Regions from separate parts of the Providencia sp. PROV_01 genome, predicted to be linked through region 2. Evidence: predicted binding sites of a transcription regulator. Region 2 holds the regulator's gene; the other holds the start of a gene.

Region 1 (8,060 bases), 3.3 Mb from region 2:
GCAAAAAAGTCAGGGAATGAAATTATTTTGGTTATGGGCAACTATCTGGTGGGTAACATTATTTGGCAGAGGAACAAATTGGGGACGAGAATTTTTCCCTAATCTGGATCACACTTATTTCAGGCTAATTTCTATTACCTTGATTAGCAGTTTAGTTTTGATGCTATGTGCTTCACCATTAAGAAAAAGTATTGTTTTTCACCTAAAAAACACGGCTATTCCACTTTGGAGCCTACTACTAACCCTGTGTGCTTTTTTAATTTCAGACAGTGTTGAACACCATAGGTTTCTCAGTTCAGTTTTTCTATATCATTCTGAACTTCAAAGCCTTATCGAAGAATTGTACGAAATCCCTTTAATTATCGGACTATTTATTTCATCACTGTATTTTATGAAAAAAGATAAGCCTTTATAAATAAGTAAGGCGCCGAAAGGCGCCTTACTACACTCATAACTACAATAAAGTAATAAACAACATTACATCATGGTAATTAGTCTTCTTTAGAACGGTTTGCACGGCGGCGATCGTTCTCAGTCAAATGACGTTTACGCAGACGAATAGACTGCGGAGTCACTTCAACTAATTCGTCATCATCAATGAACTCAAGAGCTTGTTCCAGAGTCATTTTAATTGGTGGTGACAGAGTTGTCGCTTCATCAGTACCTGACGCACGCATGTTAGTCAGTTTTTTACCAGTTAAGCAGTTAACAGTTAAGTCGTTAGAACGTGAGTGAATACCAATGATTTGGCCTTCATACACTTCAGCACCGTGACCCAAGAACAGCTTACCACGGTCTTGCAGGCTGTACAGTGCATAAGCAACCGCTTTACCTTGTCCGTTAGAGATCAGAACACCGTTTTGACGGCCACCGATTTCGCCTGGGCGAACATCATCGTAATGGCTGAACGTTGAGTACAGTAAACCAGTACCTGATGTCATTGTCATGAACTCAGTACGGAAGCCAATCAGACCACGGCTTGGAATGACGTAATCAAGACGTACACGGCCTTTACCGTCTGGCATCATGTCACGCAGGTCGCCTTTACGCTCACCTAATGCTTTCATGATGTCGCCTTGATGCTGTTCTTCAACGTCTAACGTCACTTGTTCGAACGGCTCTTGTTTACGACCATCGATTTCACGAATGATAACTTTTGGACGAGATACGGCTAATTCGAAACCTTCACGACGCATGTTTTCAATCAGAACAGATAAGTGAAGCTCACCACGACCAGAAACGCGGAATGCATCTGGGTCTTGAGTTTCTTCAACGCGTAGTGCAACGTTGTGAACCAATTCTTTATTCAAACGGTCAAGGATCTGACGTGAAGTCACGAATTTACCTTCTTTACCACAGAATGGTGAGGTGTTAACACAGTAGAACATGCTAACTGTTGGCTCATCAACCGCTAATGCAGGCAGTGCTTCAACGCTACCGACTTGGCAAATGGTGTCAGAGATATTCAGTTCACCCAAACCGGTCAGAGCAACAATGTCACCCGCTTCCGCTTGTTGTGAGTCAATACGCTCTAAACCTAAGTGAGTCAGAACTTTACCAATTTTACCGTTACGAGTTTTACCTTCGCTATCGATAACCGTTACTTGTTGGTTAGGCTTAACAACACCGCGTTTGATACGACCAATACCGATAACACCTAAATAGCTGTTGTAATCCAATTGCGAAACTTGCATTTGGAATGGACCATCGATATCTACCGCTGGTGGCGCAACGTGTTCCACGATAGCTTCGTACAGTGGAGTCATGTCTTCAGCCATGTTTTCGTGGTCAAGACCAGCAATACCGTTTAATGCAGATGCATAAACGATAGGGAAATCGAGTTGCTCATCCGTTGCACCTAAGTTCACGAATAAGTCGAATACTTGGTCAACAACCCAATCAGGACGTGCGCCTGGGCGGTCAACTTTATTGATAACAACAATAGGACGTAAACCGTGGTCGAACGCTTTTTGCGTTACGAAGCGAGTTTGTGGCATTGGGCCATCCATCGCATCAACAACCAGCAGTACACAGTCAACCATAGACATAACGCGCTCAACCTCACCACCGAAATCGGCGTGACCTGGGGTGTCTACGATATTGATATGATAACCATTCCATTGGATAGCGGTATTTTTAGCAAGGATAGTAATACCACGCTCTTTCTCCAAGTCATTGGAGTCCATAACACGCTCATCAACAGTTTCACGTTCACCGAACGTGCCTGATTGCTGCAATAATTTACCAACCAGTGTGGTCTTGCCATGGTCAACGTGAGCGATGATGGCGATGTTTCTTAAATTTTGAATTGACAAGGATTTTTACCGTTTAATTGACAGGAAAGGAATATGCTTACTGAGCCGTTATTCACACCCAAAACATACTTTCTACGTTAATTTGCTGTTATTTTACACGTTTTTCCGCACAAGTGGAATAAATGTGAAACCCATCACTGTATAAAAAGTTTTTAGCGAAAAAACATTCAGTTGCGTAACAGTGCCAGATTCCCTCACAAAATAATGAGCATCATCTCTGCGAAACCACGAAGTGACAGAATAATACGCTAAAAACTTAATATTAGCAGCCCAAAAAAAGAACAAAAAATAGACTTTCTTTCTTAACTACCAGTTTAAATATCTTTTTGCGTTATTTAGATATATCTAAATTGACTAATTAGATATATCTAAATATAGTAAAACCAGAAAACAAATTCGATATATCTAAAGTTACAAACTAAGGAGTAACTATATGCTAATTAAATCTTGTCGTCATGTATATTATGCACGCCATGATGAAAATCAACATGGCCATCGCGGTGGATGTTGCCACAATGAAGGCCGTCATAGTCACGAACATTGCAACCACGGAGATGACTATTATGGTGATGACCGCCATGGGCACGGTGAACACTGCCACGGTGAAGGCCGTCATGGTCGTGGACACGGTGAACGCTGCCACGGCGAAGGCCGTCATGGTCGTGGACACGGTGAACGCTGCCACGGCGAAGGCCGTCATGGACATGGACATGGTGAACGCTGCCACGGCGAAGACCGTCATGGTCGTGGACATGGTGAACGCTGCCACGGCGAAGGCCGTCATGGTCGTGGACATGGTGAACGCTGCCACGGCGAAGGCCGTCATGGTCGTGGACATGGTGATGACCGCCAAAGAGGTCGTGGAAGAGGTAAAGGCCTACGTCGTTTATTCGACCATGGCGACCTTCATATTATGGTACTTTCGTTAGTCGCTAAAAAACCAAGCTATGGCTACGAAATTATCAAGGATATTCAAGAAGCCTCAAATGGCTTGTATGTGCCAAGCCCGGGTGTTATTTATCCCACTCTAACCCTGTTAGAAGAACAAGGCTTCTTGGAGTCTCAGATTGTTGAACGTAATCGAAAAAGTTTTACGATTACGCCGGAAGGCTCTGATCATTTAGCTCAAAATAAAGAAATTGAAGCGGTTATTGCTCGCAAACTGGCTAAAGCACGTGATATGCAACAAGGCAGTAATTTAGCAGAAGACATTGAAATGGCAGTCAGTCGTTTTAAAGCTTTATTACGTCACAAAATGGTTTTAAAACAACTAAACGAAGAGCAGACGCGCCAAATTGCCTCCATCATCAATGATGCAGTAAAACAAATTGAAGAAGTGAATACATTATTAACTAATAGCGATGAAGATTAATGTAGCTGTCTGGCATTAAACCACCTCATTTCTTTTTTATCCGGCCAACCTTATGCTTTAACAGAGCGCAATGTTGGCTTTTTTATTTGAGCTCCACTCGCAAACGCACTAGAACAGTGCAAAATAGTCATTTCACGCACTAATATAGTGCAATACGACCAATGCAGCATGATGAAAATCCCTCGTCCTCACGTAACAATCAGTATTTGCTATAATTAAAAAGTTGGCACGCTTTTCGCTTATCTATTTATAGAGCGCGTACTAACCACTTTTATATGACTAGCACGCCAGACAAACAACAAACACACCCTCAAAAATAGCTTGTGATTTGTTGATTAGACCCGACCAGGAGAGCCGAGATGTCCGCTGAACATGTTTTATCGTTAATTAAAGAGCACAATGTTAGATTTATTGATCTGCGTTTTACCGACACTAAAGGTAAAGAGCAACACATCACTATCCCTGCTCACCAAGTTGACGAAGACTTCTTTGAAGAAGGCCAGATGTTTGATGGTTCATCTATTGGTGGCTGGAAAGGCATCAATGAGTCAGACATGGTATTAATGCCTGACGCGTCTACCGCGATGTTAGACCCGTTCTTTGCCGATATCACATTGATTATACGCTGCGATATTTTAGAGCCGGGCACAATGCAAGGTTATGACAGAGACCCACGTTCAATTTCAAAACGCGCAGAAGATTTCCTGCGCTCTAGCGGGATTGCTGATATCGTTCTCTTTGGACCAGAGCCTGAATTTTTCGTTTTTGATGACATTCGTTTTGGCAACAACATGCACGGTAGCTACTACCATATCGATGATATCGAAGCTGCATGGAATACAGGAACCAAATACGAAGGTGGCAATAAAGGCCATCGCCCTGCAGTAAAAGGCGGTTACTTCCCCGTTCCACCGGTTGATTCATCACAAGACTTGCGTTCAGCCATGTGTACCACAATGGAAGAGATGGGCTTAGTTGTTGAAGCTCACCACCATGAAGTAGCGACCGCAGGCCAAAACGAAGTGGCTACCCGCTTTAATACCATGACCAAAAAAGCGGATGAAACTCAGATTTATAAATATGTCGTTCACAATGTTGCCCATGCATACGGCAAAACAGCGACCTTTATGCCAAAACCTTTAGTGGGTGATAATGGTTCTGGTATGCACTGCCATATGTCTTTATCTAAAGGTGGTGTGAACCTGTTCGCAGGTGACAAATACGGCGGTTTATCAGAAATGGCGCTGTACTACATCGGCGGTATTATTAAGCATGCACGTGCGCTGAACGCATTTACTAACCCAACCACTAACTCATACAAACGTTTAGTTCCGGGCTTTGAAGCGCCAGTCATGTTGGCATACTCTGCACGTAACCGCTCTGCTTCGATTCGTATTCCAGTGGTTGCGAGTACAAAAGCACGCCGTATTGAAGTTCGCTTCCCAGACCCTGCAGCTAACCCATATTTAGCGTTTGCAGCCCAGCTAATGGCGGGTCTTGATGGCATCATCAATAAAATCCACCCTGGCGATGCGATGGACAAAAACTTATACGACTTACCACCGGAAGAAACCAAAGAAATCCCAACAGTTTCAGGTTCTTTAGATGAAGCGTTAGCCGAATTAGATAAAGACCGTGAATTCTTAACCCGTGGTGGTGTATTCACTAATGATGCTATCGATGCGTATATCGAATTAACCCGTGCCGACATACAACGTGTTCGTATGGCACCACACCCTCTCGAATTTGAAATGTACTACAGTGTGTAACACGCCGTTCCACTGTTAGTCTTTGTTGCCGTGAAGCACTTGCCCCATCTTTCGATGGGGCCTTTTATCTCTAAGGTACTTACGCAACAAAAATCAAATATCGGTTGTTTGGTCTATCAGGTATAATGCACCAAAATAGTGCAGGAGCAACATTACATGAAAACCGAACACTTGCCAGCACCGGAACATATTCTCGACTCTCTCATTAATAGCGTGCTAATTTTGGATTACGACTTGGTTATCCATTACGCCAACCATGCTGCACTCCAGATCTTAACCCAAAGCCAGCGCAAGCTATATGGTACGCCTCTCCCCCTGTTATTCAGCTATTGTTCACTCAATGATGAACTGATGCTCAATAGCTTAAAAGAAGGCCATAGCTTTACCGAAAATGAAGTCACTTTAGTGTTTAACAACCATTCTCATGTGATGTCGTGCAGCGCCCAGCCTTTTTCAGAACAATTTATTTTAGTTGAGCTTTCACAATTAGATAGCCAGCGACGTTTGAGCCAAGAACTCGCACAAAATGCCCAGCAGCTCGCTGCCCGTGAACTGATCCGTGGGCTTGCTCACGAGATTAAAAACCCACTCGGGGGTTTGCGAGGCGCTGCGCAACTGCTCTCTAAAGCGCTGCCTGACCCACAATTAAATGAATATACTCAAGTGATTATCGAACAGGCCGACCGCCTGCGAGCACTGGTTGATAGGCTACTTGGGCCACAATACCCGGGGCCGAAAACGCAACAAAGTATTCATCATATTATGGAAAACGTAACGCGGTTAGTGTCATTAGAAAAACCCGATAATGTAACACTAACTCGTGATTATGACCCAAGTTTGCCTGAATTAGAGTATTACCCGGACCAAATCGAGCAAGTGCTTCTAAATATCACCCGAAACGCCTTACAAGCCCTCGCCGAAACGGGAGGTTATATCACTTTGCGTACACGAACAGCTTTTCAAGTCACATTGCAAGGTGAACGTTATAGATTAGCTGCACGTATTGATATTGAAGATAACGGTCCCGGTATTCCATTGGCAATTCAGGATACGTTGTTCTATCCCATGGTCAGCGGACGACCTGATGGCACAGGGCTTGGCCTGTCGATTGCTCGCAGTTTAGTTGACCAACACGCAGGAAAAATCGAATTTACCAGTTGGCCGGGCCACACTGAGTTTTCCATTTATCTACCAATTAAGAAATAGGAGATAGCCATGACGCAGGGAAAAATTTGGGTGGTTGATGATGATAGCTCCATCCGTTGGGTACTTGAACGCGCATTAAATAATGCTAATTTTGCTTGTACCTGCTTTGATAGTGCGAATGCAGTGCTCAGCGCATTAGAAAACTCACTCCCTGATGTGTTGTTATCAGATATCCGTATGCCAGGTAAAAATGGTATTGAGCTACTAAATACAATTAAACAATCGCACCCCCTTTTACCGATTATTATCATGACCGCACACTCTGACCTTGATGCTGCCGTGAATGCCTACCAATCAGGTGCTTTTGATTACTTGCCAAAACCTTTCGATATTGATGAAACCGTTGCCTTGGTCGAACGCGCTTTAAATCATAGTCGTGAACAAAACCATGCAGGCCGTGAAGCTAAACCAGCCACCCCCGTTGTTTCTTCGACGATGATCGGTGAAGCACCAGCAATGCAAGAGGTCTATCGCATTATTGGCCGTTTATCACGTTCATCAATTAGTGTGCTTATTAATGGTGAATCAGGCACTGGGAAAGAGCTGGTTGCCCACGCGTTACATCAGCACAGCCCTCGCGCCGATGCCCCTTTTATTGCATTAAATATGGCCGCCATCCCCAAAGACTTAATTGAATCTGAGCTATTTGGTCACGAAAAAGGCGCTTTCACCGGCGCGAGCCAAGTACGTCAAGGCCGATTCGAACAAGCTAACCATGGCTCTTTATTTTTAGATGAAATAGGCGATATGCCCCTTGATGTCCAAACTCGCTTGTTACGTGTTCTGGCGGAAGGCCAATTCTACCGTATTGGCGGTTATACCCCAGTCAATGTGGATGTGCGGATTATTGCAGCAACCCACCAAGACCTCGAAAAGCGGGTTAAAGAAGGTTTATTTCGCGAAGACTTATTTCATCGGTTAAATGTCATTCGAGTGCAATTACCGCCATTACGTGAACGCATTGAGGATATCCCGCGTCTCGCCGATTATTTTTTACAAAATACGGCAAAAGAACTCGGTGTCGAGGCTAAGGTTCTCCACCCCGACAGCGAAAAAATTCTTCAGCGCTATTATTGGTCAGGTAATGTTCGCCAATTGGAGAATGTCTGCCGTTGGCTAACCGTGATGGCGGCAAGCCAAGAAATTTTACCGCAAGATTTGCCCGATGATTTGCTTGAAGAACATCCACAACAAAATGCCGTGATAAAATCATCGCAAACCGATGCCGTGCCAACACAATCATTGTCATCGCACAATCCGAGTTCTGCCGCTCAGTGGTTTGAATTACTTGAAGAGTGGACCGATAACGCATTAATAGAGGGCAAAGAAGACCTCTTTGCACAGGCCATTCCCTTACTCGAACGTACAATGTTAAAGTGCGCGTTGAAATACACCAAT
Region 2 (8,060 bases):
GCGGCATCCATAACTGGCGTATTGCAGGCCAAGGGCTTTCATTTGATGCATTACTGAAACAAATGGGAACAGGGCTAATCGTTACTGAGTTAATGGGTCAAGGGGTGAGTGGGATTACAGGAGATTATTCTCGTGGCGCTTCAGGTTTTTGGGTCGAAAATGGTGAGATTCAGTACCCAGTGAGTGAAATTACTATTGCTGGAAACCTAAAAGATATGTGGGCGAATATGGTGACTATTGCTGATGATATTGAAACTCGCAGTAATATTCAGTGTGGTTCGGTATTGATCCCAGAAATGAGCATTGCAGGAGAGTAACTCCTTTTGTTCTTCCTCTGTTTTGTGTGAAACAAGGCGCCTAATACATTTGTTATTGGGCGTTTTTTATTCTATAAAATAGTATTTACCACTGTCACTGCGGTGTCGTCGCTCTGTCGTCATGCTGTCGTGGTCATGATTGCATTATGCTGACAGTATAGCCATCTCCTAAGATCATTCGATTTTTAAAGTAGGTTATGATGGAAAATAAAATTAAACAATTGAGATTAGCGCGAGCTTGGTCTCAAGAACAGCTCGCTCTACTATCATCACTGAGCACAAGAACTATCCAACGAATTGAAAACGGTGAAGTACCTAGCTTAGAAACACTCAGTGCATTAGCATCAGTATTTAATGTGAGTGTGTCTGAACTGACATCTACACCTTTACCCGAAAGTATTGAGCTAGATAATCGGATAGAAGAGGCTAAAAAGCGGGTAAGAAATGAAACAAAGTTACTTAAAAATATAATAACAGCGATTATTGTATGCGTAATACTGTATACCGCTAATTATATTTATACACCAGAGAGCCATTGGCCTATTTGGGTTAGTGCTATTTGGGGCGGGTTGTTAGCGATAAAGGTAATCAAACTGTTTTTATTGGATAAGCTCTTTCACCAATGGGAAAATAATAGATTGATAAATATGACTAAAAAGCACTAGCTTATATCCTTACTACCTATTAAAACAAAAAAGGCACTCAATTGAGTGCCTGAATAGGTTAGAGGACTTGCCTGAGTTTTTTAAATAAAACTTTTTTCGCTAAGCCTTCTTTAATTCAGCCGTTGTCGTGATTAACGGTGGAACTCACCAGCTGCTTCTGGTTGATAAACGATTTCAAGTACACGAACACGTGTTTGAACACCGTTTGGCAATTCCCAGCTGATTTCATCGTTTACATGCAAGCCCAACAAGGCTGCACCAATCGGAGCCATCACAGACAGTTGCTCCGCGCTATCTTTCAGTGACGCTGGGTAAACTAAGGTGCGTGTGCGTTCTTCGTTGCTGATTAAATCCAAAAAGCGAACGGTACTGTTCATCGTGACCACATCCGCAGGGATTTCTTGTGGGCTAAGAATATCTGCACGGTCAAGTTCATCATTGAGCGCTTCGGCAACCGGTGTGCCCGCATAAGCCGGCTGTTCCATCAGTGCATCTAAACGTTCAGCATCTAAATCATTGATAATAATTGTTGGCTTTGTCATACCACACTCCAATAGAGACATACAAAGCAAACACCCCCCACCCATAAGGTAGGGGGTGTCGCTAGAAATAAGTTTGTTTAAAATATTAGGCGCTATACGCTTTAAAGGGAAGAGATCATGATCACGATCTCTAAGCCTGCCTAGATAAAAATCTACTGATTGACATGCTATAGCTAGCTTGAAACTCTGCTATTTTTCATCATTTCATCAACTATTCTTCGTCAAACCTGTTTTCGAATAGGTTGATAATTGCAGACAAGGCCTGATTTTCATCCGGACCGCTAACCTCGATATCAATCTTACTGCCTTGTTCTGAGTCTAACATCAACATCGCAATAACGCTATCGGCCTCCGCCTCAATTTGATTATTATTACGCAAAATAACTCTAGAGTTAAATTGTTTAACTAAATCATAGAGTAACATGGCAGGCCGTGCATGCATCCCAAGCCGATTTTTGAGCGTTATTGTGGCTTTTACGGTCATTGCTGTTATTTACGCTTTTCCAATGTTCTGTGGCGTGACTGCACATTTTTACCACGGGAACGGAAATAATCGGCAAGTTGTTCTGCGACGTATACTGAACGGTGTTTCCCTCCTGTACAGCCAATCGCAACAGTTAAATAGCTACGGTTATTGGTTTCTAACATCGGTAGCCATAATTCTAAATAACTACGAGTTTGGTAGATGAAGTTATGGACTTCAGTATGCCTATCTAAGAATGCAGCAACGGGCCGGTCAAGACCTGTCATTGGGCGTAATTTCGGATCCCAGTGCGGGTTTGGTAAAAAACGCACATCGAATACATAATCGGCATCAATAGGAATACCATGTTTGAAACCAAAGGATTCAAACACCATTGTCAGTTCACGCTCACGTTTGCCCATCAAACGTGTTCTTAGCATTTCAGCTAATTCATGAACGGACATTTCTGAGGTATCAATAACTAAATCAGCACGAGAGCGTAAAGGTTCAAGTAGCTCATTTTCCTCATCTATTGCGCTTTCAAGCGAAAGATTTTTACTTGAAAGTGGGTGCAACCGACGAGTGTCACTATAACGACGTATAAGCGTGTTACGGTCGGCATCTAGAAACAATAATTGAGGAGAGAAGGTTGATGGTAATTTATCAATCGCTTCTTCGAAAATCTCTGGATTGTCGGGCATATTACGCACGTCGATGCTTACCGCTGCTGAAATATTACGATCAGCCAGTGAATTCGCTAACTCCGGCAGTAATACAACCGGTAGGTTATCTACGCAATAGAAACCCATATCTTCCAGCGCACGTAAGGCAACGGATTTCCCCGAACCGGAACGGCCGCTGACTATCATCAGCACCATGAGCTTGCTCCCTTTTGTTTCTTAATAATGTGTTTCTTGAAAAGCAGTACTTGCCAATTAATATTACTTAGAAACCATAACAATATCATTTGCATATGGCAAGATACATAATTTATCGCTTACTCTGTAATTATGCTGTATAGCTCTTCATCACTTTGTGCACTGCGCAGGCGTTTACAGAGCGTTTTATCGGCTAATTTTTTGGCGATAAGCGACAACGTATGCAGGTGCGTTTTACATTGGTCTGATGGCACGAGTAAAGCGAAAAGCAAGTCAACAGGCTGGTTATCAATTGCATCAAAAGCAATCGGCTCTTCTAAATGTAAAAAGACACCGACAGCACGGCTACTTTCATCTTCGTTCAGCTTTCCATGAGGAATGGCAATACCGCCGCCAATACCTGTTGTGCCAACTTTTTCTCTGGTTAATAACGCTTCAAATACCGTATTTTCAGGTAATTCCAATTCAACGGCAGCCAGCTCACTAATAATTTCTAAAGCTCTTTTTTTACTGGTGCACACAATATTATTACGTGTACAGGCTGATGATAAAACAACGTTTAACTGGATTTCTATATCACTATTCATTTTATTGTTCACTTAGGACTACAAAACCAGATGATGTATCCCACCATCTGGTTTGAAACATTATTCGGCTAATTAATAAGCCGCGTCAATGTATTAATGTTGTCTCAGTTTTTCTTTATGTTTGGTTAATTGGCGCGACAGTTTGTCTACGAGTATATCTATAGCAGCGTACATATCGTTTTCTTCCGCTGATGCGTGGAGATCCGCTCCATTAACTTGCACGGTTGCTTCAGCAATTTGCTGAACTTTTTCAACTTTCAAGACAACTTGGATACCATTAATACGATCAAACAATTGCTCCAATTTTTTGAGTTTTTTCTCAACAGTCTCGCGCAATGCAGGAGTAACTTCAATATTGTGTCCAGTAATCTGAAATTCCATACAATCTTCCTTATTTTATCAATTAAACCAGCTGCTTACGCTGGTTAGAGGGCGGAATGGATAACGATTCTCGATACTTAGCAACAGTTCTGCGAGCGACTTGAATGCCTTGTTCTGCCAGCATACTCGTCAATTTACTGTCACTCAATGGTTTTGCTGGGTTTTCAGCAGCAACCAGTTTTTTCACCAATGCTCGAATTGCGGTTGAGGAGGCTTCGCCACCTGTGTCCGTATTAACATGGCTGGAGAAAAAATACTTCAACTCAAAAATGCCTCGTGGACTATGGAGAAACTTTTGAGTTGTTACTCGTGAGATGGTTGATTCATGCATGTCCACTTGATAGGCGATATCGGCCAGTATCATCGGTTTCATATATTCCTCACCCAGCTCAAAGAATTCTTGTTGCTGTTCTACAATACAAGTCGCGACTTTTAAGAGTGTCTCGTGGCGGCTTTCAAGGCTTTTAATCAACCATTTTGCATCTTGCAGATGACTACGAATATATTGCGAGTCATCTTCATTTGCTGAATTATTTAGCATCGAAGCATAATGGTTATTAATACTTAGTTTAGGGATGCTATCTGTATTTAACTCAACTTGCCAGTGCCCAGCAATTTTTTTCACTAAAACATCAGGAATGACGTATTCTGATTCCCCAGTATTGATGGATTGGCCGGGTTTTGGATTCAGCGTTAAAATCAGGTCTATCGCGGTTTTTAGTGCATCTTCTTTTAAGCGAGTTAATTTACTCAGCTGGCGAAAATCACGGTTAGCCAGCAAATCAATATGGTTACTAATAATGCGCTTTGCATCTTGTAGCCCATCAGTTTGCTGAGGATACAGCGACAATTGGATTAATAAACACTCTTTTAAATCTTGTGCTGCAACACCCAGCGGGTCGAAATGCTGAATACGCTTTAGGACAGCGATGACTTCTTCTATGCTAATTTCAGGGTTATCAATCCCTTCATGTATATCAGAAATTGCTGTTGTCAGATAACCGGAATCGTCTATTGAATCAATAATGGCAGTAGCGATTGCCCTGTCTGTGTCAGTAAAAGGGGTCAGCTCAGCTTGCCATGTCAAGTAATCTTGCAGCGTTTGTGTCGTTTCACCTTGATAAACAGGCAGTTCATCAAAACTATAATCGTTACTGGTCCCTGACGGTGTTCCTGCAGTATATATTTCATCCCAATCAGCATCTAAAGGGAGCTCATCTGGCATATCATGATTTTCAAGAGCGTCTTTGGTATCGAGTTCACTGGTATCGGTATTTTCATTTAGGGAGTCAATAGATTCGGGCTCGGAATTCAACTCTTCTTGTTCAAGAAGTGGGTTGGTTTCCAAGGCAAGTTGAATTTCTTGCTGAAGCTCAAGTGTAGACAGCTGCAACAAGCGGATAGCTTGCTGCAATTGAGGGGTCATTGCAAGTTGTTGACTGACTCTAAGCTGCAAACTTTGCTTCATGAATCTGTTTTATTCTCCCTAAAAAATGACAACACGATAATTTATAACCGGAAACCTTCACCTAAGTATACACGTTTCACTTGTTCGTTCTCTAAGATCATGGTTGGTGACCCATGCGCAATTAAGTGCCCTTGGCTGACAATATAGGCTCTTTCACACACATCTAAGGTTTCCCGCACATTATGGTCGGTAATTAAAACGCCGAGGCCGTAATCTCTTAAGTGCTGAATGATTTTTTTGATATCTAAGACGGAAATAGGGTCTACACCCGCAAAAGGTTCGTCTAATAAAATAAATTTTGGGTTAGCAGCAAGTGCACGCGCAATTTCCACACGGCGGCGTTCCCCACCGGATAGCGACTGCCCCATACTGTCCCGAAGATGGGTGATACTAAATTCTTCCATCAATTCCTCAGCACGTTCTTTACGTTGCTGGGAGCTCAAATCTTCGCGAATTTCTAACACAGCCATTAAGTTATCATAAACGCTGAGGCGGCGAAAAATTGAGGCTTCTTGAGGAAGATAGCCAATTCCACGACGAGCACGTTCATGCAGTGGTAGAAGGCTGATATCTTCACCATCAATCATAATTTTGCCAGCGTCCCGCTGAACAATACCCACAACCATATAAAAGGTTGTGGTTTTACCGGCACCGTTTGGTCCCAACAAGCCAACGATTTCTCCTGATTTAACTTCCAGGCTGACATCTTCAACGACCTTACGTTTTTTATAGGCTTTAGCTAGATTTTCAGCGGTTAGTGTAGCCATAACAGTTATTTACTCTTACTTGCTGATGAATTTTTATTCGCTGCTGGGCCTTTTTCTTGCAATTGGGCTGGCAGTATTACAGTGGTGACGCGTTTACCTTTATCACTAAATGCTTCCATTTGCTGCGTAGGAACCAAATAGGTAATTTTGTCACCTTGGATATTGCTGTCTAACTGCTCAAGATAAGCATTGCCTGTTAAGGTGACGAGCTGTTTATCGACCTCATAACGGGCTTTGCTGGCATGGCCTTTAATTGGTTTGCCATCATCCTGTAATTGGTAAAAGGTAACCGGGGTACCAAAGGCCTCAATCACAATTTTATCCGAGTCACTACTTGGACGTGTTACAACCACTTTATTGGCTCTGATATCAATAGAACCTTGTTTAATAACAACATCATCAGTAAAGGTGGTGACGTTTTTTTCTAAATCAAGAGATTGTTTGACCGAATTAATCGTCATTGGCTGCTGCGTATCACTTTTTAATGCCATTGCAGGTAGGCTAAGAGCCAAGATTGCACTGGCAACAGCTCCTTGAATAAAACGTTTCTTAGTTACTTGATTCATTTTAATGCTCTTCTGGTTGTAACACATAATGAGTTTTAACATCTTCGATTAATTCAGCCGTTCTTGTACGAAGGTTTCCCTTCATTTTCATACCGGTAGAATTGAGACCTTGTCCAATAATGGTCACTTTATCATCAGATGAAACGTCTTGTGTTGTCAAATTGACAACTGCACTCTCAGTTGTAATTCGTTGGATCTGCGAGTCTTTGGTTAAGCTATCAACCTGAACATCGCTATATAAATAGAGAATTCTATCGTTCGTTAACCTAGCCTTGAAAGCCTTAACCGTCCAAGTTGGCTCGCCCGCTTCGTTATAAGTGGTTAGAACCGGTTTTGAAAACCACGTGATTTTTCCTTCAGTGTAGTTATCTATTTTATCTGAAACGAGTTTATACGCTAAATTACCCGTTGGATTATAGACAAAAGTCACTGAATCATCAGTTTGATAATTAGGTTGACCATCATTAATTACTTTATCCTCTTGGTTGTCAGAATCACTACCTGCTAAATTCCAGCCGATAAGCCCTAATACAACCAAGGATAAAATAATAATTAACCACTTCTTCGCATTGCTCATGAATTCAATCTATTCGTTATATTGATAAACCTTTTGCTTCTTCCAGTTTGCCTTGAGAAAGCAAAATAAGGTCACAAAGTTCGCGGACTGCGCCTTTTCCTCCGCCAATGCGAGTCACATAATCCGCTCGCGGTAATAACAAAGGATGGGCATCCGCGACGGCGACGGATAAGCCTACTTTAGCCATAACAGGCCAGTCAATCAGATCGTCCCCAATATAAGCTATTTCTTCAGCTGATAATTGTAGTGTATCTAACAGTTCGTGATACGCCAAAAGCTTATCGCTTTGACCTTGGTAAAGATATGTAATGCCTAATGTTTGGGCCCTATCTTCAAGAAGCTTCGCTTTTCTTCCTGTAATGATGGCGACCTCAATACCGGAAGTTAATAAGCAACGTATCCCATAGCCGTCACGGACATTAAAGGCTTTGAGTTCTTCGCCATTATTTCCCATATAGACCAAGCCATCAGACATGACACCATCAACATCGCAGATCAATAATTTGATTTTTTCTGCTTTGGTTAAAACAGTATTGGCAACAGGGCCATAGCAGGTTTCCAACAAGGTAGACGTCATGGTATTTCCTTATGTTATACAACACCTGCTTGAAGCAGATCATGCATATGTAGCACACCAACTAATTTGTTATCATTTGCAACTAATAACGAAGTCACATGCCGAGATTGCATTAAATTAAGCGCTTCAACCGCTAACATGGTTGGTGATACTCGAATTCCACCGGGGGTCATTAAATCAGCAATTTTAGCGTTATTCAGGTCGATTCCCATATCAAAGATACGGCGTAAATCCCCATCAGTGAAAATACCTTCAATATTCATATCATCATC

Evidence for each region. Region 2 encodes sigma-54, which starts transcription at its own class of promoters, with help from an activator protein. Its sites were predicted from a motif close to GTTGGCACANNTTTCGCTNT; they were not measured.
Region 1: the regulator sigma-54 is predicted to act here: its motif matches at 3,910-3,929, upstream of glnA (glutamate--ammonia ligase).

What each region holds. Positions count from the first base shown of each region.
Region 1 is NZ_JBRFKD010000002.1:633,340-641,399, reverse strand. It holds gene ACU696_RS03710 (hypothetical protein) at 1-415, shown strand, start outside; gene typA (ribosome-dependent GTPase TypA) at 492-2,315, opposite strand; gene ACU696_RS03700 (PadR family transcriptional regulator) at 2,749-3,687, shown strand; gene glnA (glutamate--ammonia ligase) at 4,047-5,456, shown strand; gene glnL (nitrogen regulation protein NR(II)) at 5,613-6,662, shown strand; gene glnG (nitrogen regulation protein NR(I)) at 6,672-8,060, shown strand, end outside.
Region 2 is NZ_JBRFKD010000002.1:3,960,181-3,968,240, reverse strand. It holds gene pmbA (metalloprotease PmbA) at 1-317, shown strand, start outside; gene ACU696_RS19240 (helix-turn-helix domain-containing protein) at 518-982, shown strand; gene rnk (nucleoside diphosphate kinase regulator) at 1,114-1,524, opposite strand; gene npr (PTS phosphocarrier protein NPr) at 1,736-2,008, opposite strand; gene rapZ (RNase adapter RapZ) at 2,014-2,865, opposite strand; gene ptsN (PTS IIA-like nitrogen regulatory protein PtsN) at 2,985-3,452, opposite strand; gene hpf (ribosome hibernation promoting factor) at 3,546-3,833, opposite strand; gene rpoN (RNA polymerase factor sigma-54) at 3,856-5,301, opposite strand; gene lptB (LPS export ABC transporter ATP-binding protein) at 5,343-6,068, opposite strand; gene lptA (lipopolysaccharide ABC transporter substrate-binding protein LptA) at 6,074-6,634, opposite strand; gene lptC (LPS export ABC transporter periplasmic protein LptC) at 6,636-7,211, opposite strand; gene kdsC (3-deoxy-manno-octulosonate-8-phosphatase KdsC) at 7,228-7,788, opposite strand; gene kdsD (arabinose-5-phosphate isomerase KdsD) at 7,803-8,060, opposite strand, start outside.